Regions from separate parts of the Anaerobacillus sp. ABA4_114 genome, predicted to be linked through region 1. Evidence: riboswitches for the same ligand, from Rfam matches in the RefSeq annotation. Region 1 holds a riboswitch; each other region holds the start of a gene.

Evidence for each region. Region 1 has a riboswitch for lysine ahead of ACXAEY_RS06270 (aspartate kinase). Riboswitches for the same ligand answer to the same signal wherever they lie in the genome.
Region 2: another riboswitch for lysine. It lies ahead of lysA (diaminopimelate decarboxylase); the one in region 1 lies ahead of ACXAEY_RS06270 (aspartate kinase).
Region 3: another riboswitch for lysine. It lies ahead of ACXAEY_RS04415 (Na+/H+ antiporter NhaC family protein); the one in region 1 lies ahead of ACXAEY_RS06270 (aspartate kinase).

What each region holds. Positions count from the first base shown of each region.
Region 1 covers NZ_JBSWUM010000001.1:1,276,669-1,281,025, forward strand. The annotation lists gene uvrC (excinuclease ABC subunit UvrC) at 1-856, shown strand, start outside; lysine riboswitch at 936-1,123, shown strand; gene ACXAEY_RS06270 (aspartate kinase) at 1,265-2,500, shown strand; gene ACXAEY_RS06275 (YslB family protein) at 2,538-2,984, opposite strand; gene ACXAEY_RS06280 (succinate dehydrogenase cytochrome b558 subunit) at 3,265-3,873, shown strand; gene sdhA (succinate dehydrogenase flavoprotein subunit) at 3,958-4,357, shown strand, end outside.
Region 2 covers NZ_JBSWUM010000001.1:1,681,149-1,685,505, reverse strand. The annotation lists gene ACXAEY_RS08450 (peptidylprolyl isomerase) at 1-215, opposite strand, end outside; gene lysA (diaminopimelate decarboxylase) at 307-1,629, opposite strand; lysine riboswitch at 1,735-1,918, opposite strand; gene ACXAEY_RS08440 (spore germination protein) at 1,965-3,458, opposite strand; gene spoVAEA (stage V sporulation protein SpoVABEA) at 3,436-4,020, opposite strand; gene spoVAE (stage V sporulation protein AE) at 4,025-4,357, opposite strand, start outside.
Region 3 covers NZ_JBSWUM010000001.1:906,427-910,783, reverse strand. The annotation lists gene ACXAEY_RS04420 (sodium-dependent transporter) at 1-1,521, opposite strand, end outside; gene ACXAEY_RS04415 (Na+/H+ antiporter NhaC family protein) at 1,754-3,325, opposite strand; lysine riboswitch at 3,442-3,622, opposite strand; gene yunB (sporulation protein YunB) at 3,699-4,357, opposite strand, start outside.

The sequences.
Region 1 (4,357 bases):
TAATACAATCGATGCTCAATTAGCAGAAGATCTTCTTCACATCCCAGTACAACAGCCGAAAAGAGGAAAGAAGAAAGAGCTAGTTGAATTGACGATAAAGAATGCTAACATCGCACTCAATGAAAAGTTTTCTCTGATTGAGCGAGATGAGAAAAGAACGATCAATGCGGTTGAGAACCTTGGTGAACAATTAGGAATAGAAGCACCTCTTCGAATAGAGGCATTCGATAATTCGAATATTCAAGGAACAAACCCGGTTTCAGCGATGGTTGTGTTTTTAGATGGTAAACCGAAGAAGAATGAATATCGAAAATACAAGATAAAAACAGTAGAGGGTCCAAACGATGTTGGCTCGATGAAAGAGGTCGTTAGGAGAAGATATACAAGGTTACTTAAAGAAGATGGACCACTCCCAGATTTAATTATTATCGATGGCGGCATCGCTCAGATTCAAGCATCAAAAGACGTTCTAGAAAATGAGCTTGGTCTAGATATTCCGGTTTGTTCGTTAACGAAAGATGAGAAGCACCGAACATCCCACTTATTGATCGGAGACCCTCCAGAGGATGTTTACCTTCCTAGAAATAGTCAGGAGTTCTATTTACTTCAGCGAATTCAAGATGAAGTCCACCGTTTTGCGATATCGTTCCATCGTCAGCTCCGTGGAAAATCCATGCTGAAATCTAGTTTGGATGAAGTCCCAGGTATCGGACAGAAGCGTAAAAAGAAACTCTTAAATTATTTTGGATCGATCAAGAAAATGAAGGAAGCTGGCGTAGATGGTCTACAAGAGGCTGGTTTACCGAAGAATGTTGCTGAAGAATTGATGGCTCGTTTCAAACAAAAAGAAAATTAATTACGAAATTGTATTGCGGCGTAACTCATAGTTCGTTATAATAGTGAAAATTTAATAGTTCCACACTTCGATAAATTGAAGTGATGGTAGAGGCGCAAAAACCATCAGTATACCCAATGAGAGTGATAAGACTTGTTGACGTGGGTGGAAAGGGGAATTTGCCGAAGCGAACAGGTGCTTATACACCTTAAGCTGGACCTGCATTGAAGAAGTGCAGAGCTGTCATTCAATTCCTTCCCGGGGGTTGAATGGAGGACTATCTCACACAGGGACGTTTTCTTGAATTATGAAAACAACAGTGAGGTTTTTCTCATTGTTGTTTTTTTGTATATAGAGAGCCTAAATTACTTATTCAAGAAACTAGTTGTGAGTGAGAAATACAGTTATAGAGTGGAAAGGATGGAGAGAGTGGGACTTCGAGTAATGAAATTTGGTGGAACATCTGTTGGAGATGTCGAAAAAGTAAAGAACGTCGCATCGAGGCTTGCTGAAGCAGTTGATGCAGGGGATGAAGTTGTAGCAGTTGTTTCTGCTATGGGGAAAACCACAGATGAACTAGTGGGTTTATCAAAAAGCATCACAAATAATCCCTCCAAAAGAGAACTAGACATGCTGCTTACAACCGGAGAGCAAGTAACAACCGCTCTTCTTGCAATGGCGCTTCATGAGAAGGGTTACGAAGCCGTCTCACTTACAGGGTGGCAAGCAGGACTTAAAACAGAATCTGTCCATGGAAACGCGAGGATTTTGGATATTGATGCCAAAAGGATGAATCAGCATCTTGCAGAAGGAAAGATCGTCATCGTTGCTGGCTTCCAGGGTCTTTCTGACACAGATGACATCGCGACATTGGGTAGAGGAGGATCTGATACTACTGCTGTTGCGATCGGGGCTGCACTGAAAGCAGAGCGATGTGAAATATACACAGATGTAGATGGGGTCTATACAACTGATCCTAGATACGTAAAAGGCGCGCGTAAACTGTCAACGATTTCTTATGATGAAATGCTCGAATTGGCAAACCTTGGTGCAGGGGTTCTTCATCCTAGAGCGGTGGAGTTCGCGAAGAATTATAATATTCCACTCGAGGTACGCTCAAGTTTTACAAACGAAGTAGGAACCATAATTGAGGAGGTCGCATCCATGGAACAGAATTTGGTAGTGAGAGGGCTTGCGTTCGAAAGCAATGTGACAAAAATAACGATATCTGGTCTTCCGAATGAGATCACAACACTTCCATCGTTGTTTTCATCCCTTGCATCGAATGGAATTAATGTAGATATCATCATTCAGAGTACGAGCGAGAAGAATACGACGAGTATATCGTTCTCGATCGAAACAGCTTCACTTGATTTAACGCTAGATGTTCTGCGTCGCCTTGAAGTCAAACTACCATATGAAAACATTTTCTATGAGTCTGGACTTTCGAAAGTATCCATCGTTGGGTCAGGAATGATCTCAAATCCCGGTGTAGCTGCACAGATGTTTGAAGTTCTTGCTGAACATGATGTTGAGATCAAAATGGTAAGCACATCTGAAATTAAGGTATCTACAATCGTACCTGAGGATAAAATGATCTATGCGATCGAGACATTACACGATCAATTCCAGTTGGATGAAAGAACACCAGTTAAGCAGTTATAAAAAAATAAGGAGGCCACCTTGGCCTCCCTTTTTACAATCATGATTCGATTTTATCTTTCGGATCCCATTTGATTGTGATTTGGATTTCGTTTTTCTTGCTCGTTTCATAAGCTTCCGTTATGCACTGCAGCATGTATTGAAATTGTTCAGCAAGAAAACCAGCTTCTAACTGATAACAATCATTTCGACTAGTTTTTTTTCTTTCTTCTATTAATGGTGACTGAAGTAAGTAAGAGACCTCATTCTTTTTTTCTTGTGCGATGGTTAGAGCACCCCATCCTGCATCTTTAAAAAATTGCTCGATTTCTTCTCTCGTAGATAGAGGGAATTTTCTCGCGATATCTTTACCAGTCCAATAAAGAATGTTCGCTTGTTCAGTCCCTAATAGCTCAGGAAGAAGAACTTCTCTAAAAAGCTCATATCCAAAAGCTGTTGTGGTTACTTCATGACTATAATCGATGGTATTCGTGCGCTTTTTAAACATAAACTCCTCCAATTCGTCTCATATCATTATAACGGTTTGGAAGCGATTCCTCCATACATACAGGAAAAGAGAGGAATAATATCCTAGCAAATTTCATCTAGGAATTTAGAAAACTCAAAATGTACGCGTTTTCTTGACGCTCCTAAATGATGGGAGTACAATGAATATGTCACATATAAATCGACAGAAAGCGATGATTTCTGTGCATGCAAAGGCTTTTATAGTAGAATATGCAGTGGCAGATGGTAGCTTAACAACTTAAAAGGGGGACACACAAAACATGGCCGCAAGTCGAGACTTTGTCAGCCGAAAATTGCATTCGCTTCTAGGAGTAATTCCGCTGGGACTCTATGTTACGCAGCATCTAACAGTAAACCACTTCGCAACGAGAGGTCCAGAGGCATTTAACGAAGCTGCTCATTTCATGGAATCTTTACCATTCAGGTATCTCCTTGAAATCTTTGTTATTTTCTTACCGCTATTATTCCATGCGATTTATGGTGTTTATATCGCATTTCAATCCAAGAATAACGTAAGTAGATATGGCTATCTACGAAATTGGATGTTTTATATGCAGCGGATCTCAGGGATAATTGTTTTAATTTTCGTAACCTGGCATGTATGGCAAACTAGAATTCAGGCTGCGATGGGTGCAGAAGTTAACTATCAGATGATGGTGGACATACTAGCTAATCCTTGGATGATGATCTTCTACATCGTTGGAGTAATTGGTACAGTATTCCACTTTGCGAATGGTCTATGGTCCTTCTTCGTAAGCTGGGGCTTTACAGTAACACCGAAATCTCAGCGTGCAATGACATATGTAACAATGGCTATTTTTCTTGCTCTTTCAGTCGTTGGTATACGCGCGCTTTTCGCATTTGTTTAAGCAACAAACGAACTGTCTTCACCACCATACTGAAAGGGTACATATCCTTCAGTAAGAGCTAGCAATTAAGGGGGAACCGTTCTTATGAGTAATGGTAAAATTATTGTAGTCGGAGGCGGATTAGCCGGTTTAATGGCTACTATTAAAGCCGCTGAAGCTGGAGTTAGTGTCGATCTCATTTCGATCGTTCCGGTTAAGCGTTCTCACTCTGTTTGTGCACAGGGGGGAATTAACGGAGCTGTTAATACAAAAGGAGAGGGAGACTCTCCTTGGGAACATTTCGACGATACTGTCTACGGAGGAGATTTCCTAGCCAATCAACCTCCTGTTAAGGCGATGTGTGATGCAGCGCCTGGAATCATCCACTTGATGGACCGCATGGGTGTTATGTTCAACAGAACGCCTGAAGGACTTCTTGACTTTCGTCGCTTTGGTGGTACACAGCATCACCGTACTGCTTTTGCGGGTGCAACGACAGGTCAAC
Region 2 (4,357 bases), 400 kb from region 1:
CAATCGATTGTATAGCCAGGGCCGCCCATACCAGTGCCTGTTGGGTCTCCACCTTGTGCAACGAATCCAGGAATGACACGGTGGAAGTTAACACCGTTATAGAAGCCTTCATTTGCTAGTTTTTCAAAGTTAGCTACAGTGTTTGGCGCTTCTTCTGGGAAGAATTCAATTTGAATTACTTCGCCATTTTCAAATGCGATTGAACCTTTTTTCATTAAAAATATCCTCCTGCGTAAACAATTTGCTTAAAAGCTCTTTCATTATAGCATAAGAGATGCATTTACCATATGAATTAACTTTAGGAAACTATTTTGATATAACCATTTTTTTAAAAGGTCTGTCATATTGAATTAAATCTTCATATGATTCTCTTTCAACTACAAGACTTGATTCCCCATCTTCTACAAAAACAACAGCTGGCTTTGGTAGTCGATTGTAATTATTCGCCATCGAATACCCATATGCTCCGGTGGAAAAGACAATCATCACATCTCCTGCGATCGCGCGCTGAAGCTGACAGTCCCAAATCAACATATCACCGGATTCGCAGCACTTTCCTGCGATCGAATACAGGTGATCTTTCGGTTCATTCATTCGATTTACGATCGATGCCTCATACTTTGCGTTATATAAAGCAGGACGAAGATTGTCACTCATCCCCCCATCAACAGCAAGGTAATTCCTTAGTTCCGGAACATTTTTATGAGAGCCAACGGTGTACAATGTAGACCCCGCTTCACCGACAAGAGAGCGGCCAGGTTCAATCCAAATTTCTGGCATCGACATGTTGCTATGCTCGATTTGCTTTTTTACAGCATCCGTCATGGCATCGATGTAGTTCTGAGGAGAGATCGGTTGATCTTCGTGGTTGTAACGAATACCAAACCCGCCACCTAAATTCAGCACCCGGGGCTCATACCCAAACGCTTCATTCCAGCGATGGAGGTAACTATAGATCTTGTCGATCGCCATCACAAATCCTGTCGTTTCAAATATTTGAGAGCCGATATGGCAATGAAGGCCAAGCAGGTGAATGTTACTCATTTTTAACGCTGTATCAATCGCTTGCTCTACTTGACCACTCTGTAAATCGAATCCAAACTTTGAATCTTCTTGACCCGTAAGAATATAGTCATGTGTGTGTGCTTCGATCCCAGGCGTTATTCTTAAGAGCACATTCGTTGAAACCTCTTCTTCTGCTGCTAGCTGTTCGAGTAACGAAAGCTCATAAAAGTTATCGACCACAAAGCAACCAATCCCAGCTTTTAGAGCCATCCTTATTTCACTTTCGCTTTTATTGTTACCATGAAAGTGAATCCGGTCGACTGGAAACCCTGCTTGTAAAGCCGTATATAATTCTCCTCCAGAGACAACATCAAGACTCAACCCTTCTTCTTCCGCTAGTTGAATCATCGCAATACAAGAGAATGCTTTACTCGCATACGCAACCTGATAGTTTAATTGCTTTTTCTCGAAAGCCTCTTTAAATGCTCTTGCTTTCTCTCGAATCAGTGCTACATCATAGACGTACAATGCTGTGCCGTACGTTTTCGCTAGCTGAAACGTATCGACCCCTCCGATTGTATAGTGACCGTTTTCTGAAATTTCTGCTGTGCCAAATAAGTGCACGATATTCTCCCCTCTCGCTTTATTCAGTAAGCGAGCTCCCACTACATAAAAAAAACAAACAGCCAACTTATAGATACATTGGCTGTTTTGCTCCGTATCCCCACGAGTTGGATTAGCTCACCACTGCAGTATAGATAACAGTGACAGTCTGCAGCTTATTCAACTACAGCCCAGCAGAAAAAGGATGGACCTTCTTCCACTTCGGCAATTCGACCTTTCAGATACCATCATCGCAACCCATTATATGCTCAGATATCGTACTCATTCTCATTGCGCCTCTATCCCCATTACATTCAATGAGGTCTATTCTATTAAAAATTAAATTATCACACTTTTTAAGATTCAGCAAGTGGTTCGTCCTCTTGCTTCTTTTTATTTTGAGGCTGCGTAATACTCGGTCTAAGCTTCGTCAATGGCACTGAGACTCTGATTAGAATCTGTAAGAACGCCTTTGCGTTAAATGGGACGAACGGCCACAAATACGGTGTATTGAGCGGGCGTAAACTTATTAAAAACAATATCGTCAAAGTAACGCCGATCATGTAGCCTGGGACTCGGAAGAAATAGACGAGAAACAATAATAAGAGCCGGATCAATTTGTTTGCGATTGCAAGCTCATAGCTTGGGGTCGCATAAGAACCGATTGCCGCGATCGACACATAAAGAATGACCTCTGGTACGAATAGACCAACGTCGATGGCGATTTGTCCAATTAGAACCGCTGCGATTAAGCCCATAGCTGTTGAAAGTGGCGTAGGAGTATGGATGGCGGCCATCCTCAAAGTCTCTATACCGAGTTCGGCTAGTACGATTTGAACGAATATCGGAACATTGGTTTTCTCATTCGGTCCGATGAAATCGATCGTTTTTGGAAGTAGTTCCGGTTCATATACGAATAGTAGCCATAGTGGCAAAAGAAGCAATGCAGCAAGCATACCACCAAATCGTACCCATCTAAGAAACGCTCCCGCTAGAGGTGCTTCTCTGTATTCTTCCGCATGCTGAACGTGATGAAAAAATGTCGTAGGCGTGATGATGACACTCGGTGAAGTATCTACGATGATCAGCACATGACCTTCTAATAAATGAGACGCTGCAACGTCGGGTCTTTCCGTATACCTCACCAGAGGGAATGGATTCCCTGCTTGATGCACCAAAAATTCTTCTATCGCTTTATCAGCCATCGGTAGACCATCGATATTGATCTCTTTTAACTTTTTCGTTACGATTTCGACTAGGTTAGGATTTGCCACATCCTCTATATACGTTATGCAAATATCTGTTTTAGAACGTTCTCCAACTTGCATGATCACATTCCTAAGCTTTCCATCACGTATTCTACGACGTGTTAACGCTGTATTTTCAATGATATTCTCTGTGTACCCATCTCTCGAACCGCGGATGACCTTTTCTGTATCGGGCTCTTGTGGTGTTCTGCCAGGATACTTACGAACGTCAATAATGTATGCCTGTTCTTCGCCTTCCATAAAAACAGCGATTAAGCCTGAGAGAACTTGATCTACGACTTCATCAAAGGTAGTTACTGTCGACACTTGCTGATGTGGCAAGTGATTATGAATCACTTTTTCAAACTGCGCAGTCAGACGATGATGTTCGTCTGTATACATCAATTCACGCATGATTTCTACTATGATAGATGTATCACAGAGTCCTGTACAGTAGTAAAAGTACACTTCTTTGTTTAATATTCTTATTTTCCGAACGCCTACGTCGAAACTCTTCCCAATACCAATCGACTTTTCCATGAACTTTTCATTTTCTTTTATCTTTTTAAAGATTTTTTGTTTATCCTTCGTTGTTGAACTCATCTATTCCACTCCTTTCTAGAAGAATTTGGACCGCTTTCCTCGTAATCGGTGACCCTTTTGACGGATCATCATAACCTGACATCTTACCAATATCACCGACTCCCACAACGATTGGAAGGTCCAATTTATCAAGGATAGATACCGTGTCTCCATCGATTCTCCCGATTTCCATATCAGGAAGCCCGTTTTTATCGACGCCAAAATGGGTAAGCTCCCCAAACCGGTCGATGGAAACATCCACTTTCGTCCATTCAGAAAAATGGGTTCTCGATGCCACAGCGATCGCTCCTAAAACCTCGATATTCGCATCAGAAGCTACGTACTGCATCGCAAGTTCGCCGTACCCTTCACCTTGGTAGCCACTGTCATCAAACATGACAAATACTGGGTCATGAGGGGTTTCAGAAATGAGTGATACGATTTCGTATCCAGCAAGCGGGGTAGGGTTACCAGCCGATTGACTGATACATCTTCCGCCAAGTTCTGAGGCTACTGTTTCAATAGCCTGTTGCGCATATAGATCACCGTCAGTAACAAAAATAACCCTCCGCTTTGTATTCATATCTTCACCCCTTTGGTTTAAACAGTATGGCAACGATAAAACCGAATACGATCGCTGACGAAATACCAGCTGAAGTTAATTGAAAAATCCCCATCCCAATTCCGATAAAGCCGTGTTCTTCACCTTTTTGCATGGCTCCATGGAGCAAAGAATGACCAAAGCTTGTGATCGGAACGGTTGCTCCTGCCCCCGCAAATTCGATCAGCTTATCATAAATTCCAAATCCGTCTAATATCGCACCGGAGACGACGAAGGACGACATAACGTGTGCAGGTGTTAATCTAAAAATGTCTAATAAAAGTTGACCTATCACACAGATAGCTCCTCCGACAGCAAA
Region 3 (4,357 bases), 370 kb from region 1:
TACCTCCTTATACTTTTCCTGTTCTACTTTAGCGTCCCATTTCTTTACGCTGAATAGGATACCAACAAGAAGAGCAAATCCAGCTACGAACCAGCCACTATATAGGATGAAGCCATCTGTGTATCCTCCATAGTTTCCTGTTTCAGTTTCAAATTCTTTAAGAAGGTTCGTTTTAAATAGATCGAACATCATGTAGCCGAGCACGATTGGAGTGATGACCCCAAGACATGCTTTCCACCAATAGTTTAGCGGAATGTCAGAAATGCCATTGGCATGATTTTCAAGACCAGTAAGCTGACGTAGGAACCATGCTACAACAACGACTTCTACAAGACCTACAAACGCGATACCAAACTGATTGATGAAGTAATCCGCTGCATCTAGGAAGAACAATCCACCTTGTGTCGCGAACAAGATCGAGATGAGTGATGCGACACCTCCACCGATCAATACAGCTTTCGTACGAGAAATGCCAAACTTTTCAGAGATACCAGCAACGTACGTTTCTGAAATTGAGATTAGTGAAGATAATCCAGCAAGTACGAGTGATGCAAAGAAAAGGAATCCAAACATACCATTTAGTGCAGGGAACTCATTGATAATTTGAGGGAATACGACGAACGCTAGTCCGACTCCACCGCTTACAACTTCATCGACACCTAGACCTTGTTGAGTAGCCATAAATCCTAATGCAGAGAAAACTCCGATACCTGCTAAAAGCTCGAATGAAGAGTTACCAAACCCTGTAATAAACGCATTGTTCGTAATATCAGATTTCTTCGGAAGATAGCTTGAATACGTAATCATAATAGCAAAAGCAATCGATAAACTGAAGAAGATCTGTCCATACGCTGCTACCCAAACACTACCGGACGTAATGGAGTCAAAATTCGGTGTAAAGAATGCACTTAAACCTTCAGCTGCCCCAGGAAGCGTCACAGCTCTAATTACGATGATTAAGAAAAGCACGATCAACGTAGGGATAAAGATTTTGTTCGCACGTTCGATTCCTTTCTTAACCCCTGCAAGAAGAACGCCTAGCGTAATAATCCAAACTGCCACAAGCGGAATGAATACTCCTGGCACAAGGCTACCTGTTTCACCAGGATTAACAGTCAGCTGCAGATAGTCATTGAATAGGAAGCCTTCTGTGTCTGAACCCCAGCTCAAATTGAATGCAAAATAGCTATAAGAAATTGCCCAACCTATAATGACCGCATAATACGTAGAAATAACAAACGCAACAATAACGCCCCACCAACCGAGCCATTCGGTCTTTTTATTCATTCTGAAGAACGAAAGCGGAGCTGAACCTCTGAACTTATGGCCAATCGTAAACTCCAAAATAAGAATCGGAATACCCGCAGTTATTAGTGCAAATAAATATGGTATAAAAAATGCCCCTCCACCGTTGTCATATGCAACGGCTGGAAACCTCCAAATGTTACCTAGTCCGATTGCAGAACCAACAGCTGCTAAGATAAAGCCAGCTCTCGTTCCCCACTGAGCTCTTTTTTCCACTAGTATTACCCCCTTAGACGTTGTAACCCTTCTCCTTGTTCTCCTCCTTCCAGAAAAAGGTTTAGATTTTTAATTAAATTCTGATTATTTTGTTTATAGTATATCTAGTACTATTGGCCATGTCAAAGCAATCTTTCAGATAATTTGTAAAATCACTTCGAAAATTAGCCAAAAACACCCCTTTTTTGTAGGATGACATAAAAAAAACAGGAGGATGGTCCCCCCTGTTCGATTATTCGTTAACGGCTTCAACCGTACGATTTTCGTATTTTGTTTTTAGTATATAGACAACAACCGCAAAAACTACTGCTGTTGCAAGCAGCCCAGCAATCGAGCTTCCTGTAAACCCAAGTACAAGATAGCCTACGAGCGCGATTCCAGCTACAGTCAGAGCATAAGGAAGCTGTGTCAACACATGGTCGATATGATGGCTTCCCGCGCCTGTAGAAGAAAGGATCGTTGTATCAGAAATCGGCGAGCAGTGATCTCCAAACACCGCTCCCGCTAGTACAGCGGCTAGTACAGGTAGCATATAGGTTGGGTCTGTCGCAGCAGCGATTTCTCCAGCAATCGGAAGCATAATACCGAATGTTCCCCATGATGTTCCAGTAGCAAATGCCATTACGCCTGCTAATAAGAACAAGATTGCTGGAAGAAAACCGATGGCTATATGCTGATCAACTAGACCAGCTAGATATTTACCTGTTCCAAGTGTTCCGATAATCTCGATCAACGTCCATGCAAAGAGAAGGATGTAAACTGCAGGAAGCATCGATTTGATTCCTTCAACGACACCTTTTCCAAACGCTGCTCCTCCCATGTTCTTAAAGAAGAAGAACACTAGAGACGTACCTAAACCGATCAAACCACCGTATAATAACGAAGCTGCAACATCCGTATTTTCAAAAATCGTTAACGGCGTTACGGCAGCATCCGTTCCACTCACTGCCTGAATACCTGTGATGATCATAAAGATGACCGTACCTGCGATCAGCATAATGATTGGCCAAGCAAGATCTGCTACTTTCCCCTTATCACTTTCAGGTAAGCCAGTTGTTTCCCCTGGTACAGCACCTTTTGAAGGGTCGAGTACTTCTCCTGTTTTTTGTGCACGGTTTTCATGAACTCTCATCGCCTTAAGGTTAATATCGAAATAGCTTACGAAGAAAACCATTCCAAGTGCGAAGATCGCATATAAATTCATAGGAATCATTTTTATGAAAGCTTCTAAAGCACCAACACCAACGATGCTGTGTGTAGTAAGAATACCACCTATAATTGCAATAATATAAGCTCCCCAGCTAGAAATAGGGGAAATGATACACATCGGGGCAGCAGTTGAATCGATGATGTAAGAAAGCTTGGCTCTCGAAACTTTGTGCCTGTCTGTAATAGGACGACTAACATTCCCAACCGCTAGAGAATTGAAGTAATCATCGATAAAAATTATAACTCCAAAGACTGCAGTAACGATCTGAGCACCAGTGCGCGTTTTCACACGTTTCATTGCCCACTCACCGAACGCTCGGCTACCACCTGAAATTGAAATAAATGCAGTCATCATGCCTAATAGAAGTAAGAAGAAAATAATATACATGTTCCAGGTATTTAACCCACCGTCAGAAATAAAAATGCCCTTCACAATCGTATAGACCTCTTTAATAGAACCACCAATACTCCAGTCGTTGATCATCAACGCACCAAGGATAATTCCCACCCCTAGTGAAGGCAATACCTTCCTGGTTGCCACTACCATCAATAATGCGATGAGCGGCGGAATAATCGAATAAATCGTATTTTCCATATTCACCATCCTTTTCAAGTTATGGTTCACTACTTTTGGATAAACAAAAAAACGGCCAATGAAAGGATATGGTCCTATCATTGCCCGTTTTGCGGTTACAATGTCAAGTGTCCATCCCGATCAGTAGTTCTCCATTATAAGTAAGCCTCATAATGACAGTTCGACATTTATTCAATGTCGCCCCAACAAAAATAATGTGACGATTATTTCTGCTTCGGCAGATCTCCCTTTCGATGCTGATCATAGATGTCATTCTCCCAACACGTACTTATGAGTATCTGCTCCTCTACCTCATCGTATAAGATAAGGAACATTATTTAGTTTAATACAATTCGTTATTATAGCTTAGTTCTAAGTGCTATGCAAACACAATTTATTCCATTCCTCCAATATCGATAGCCGGATCAGGCAATCCTGTACCAGATCCATTATTGTAGAAGTTCGGCACATCTCCCTTTATAAACGTTGCAATAACAGGGATATCCGTTGTGACGACATCTGAATCTGTAGCAAATGGAATAACGATTTTCACATGCACTTCGATATGGACGCGAATATCAACCCACGTGTTGTTGATCCCTACTTGCTGAATGTTATGTTTGATATCAGACTTTACTTCTCCAATCGCTGTAAATCTCACAGGAACTTTTGGTCCAAAGTTCGCGAGTAACGTATTGTTAAACGCTTGCCCAATCGGAATGTTATGGATGATTCCTTTACTTAATGGTACATCTTCATCAACTTGAAGCTCGACCCCATTTTCCTCTGCCCAATAATCGATCGAGTTATCTTCAACGCTCTTTAAGAACTTTTGCACTTTGTCTGTCGATTGAGCAAGTACTTTATTTACAGCGCTTTGGTTAATTTGGACAATATCTACTTGGTTAACCGTTTCTTTTTTGATCAGCTCTTCTGTGCTATCTGCTTCTTCAACGATTTTTTTGTTGATGGCCTGGTTGATCGCGAGTGTTGCGATTCGGTTCGTTTCTGTTCTAGCTATTTCGATAAGAGTAGGCTTAATACCTTTTTCAA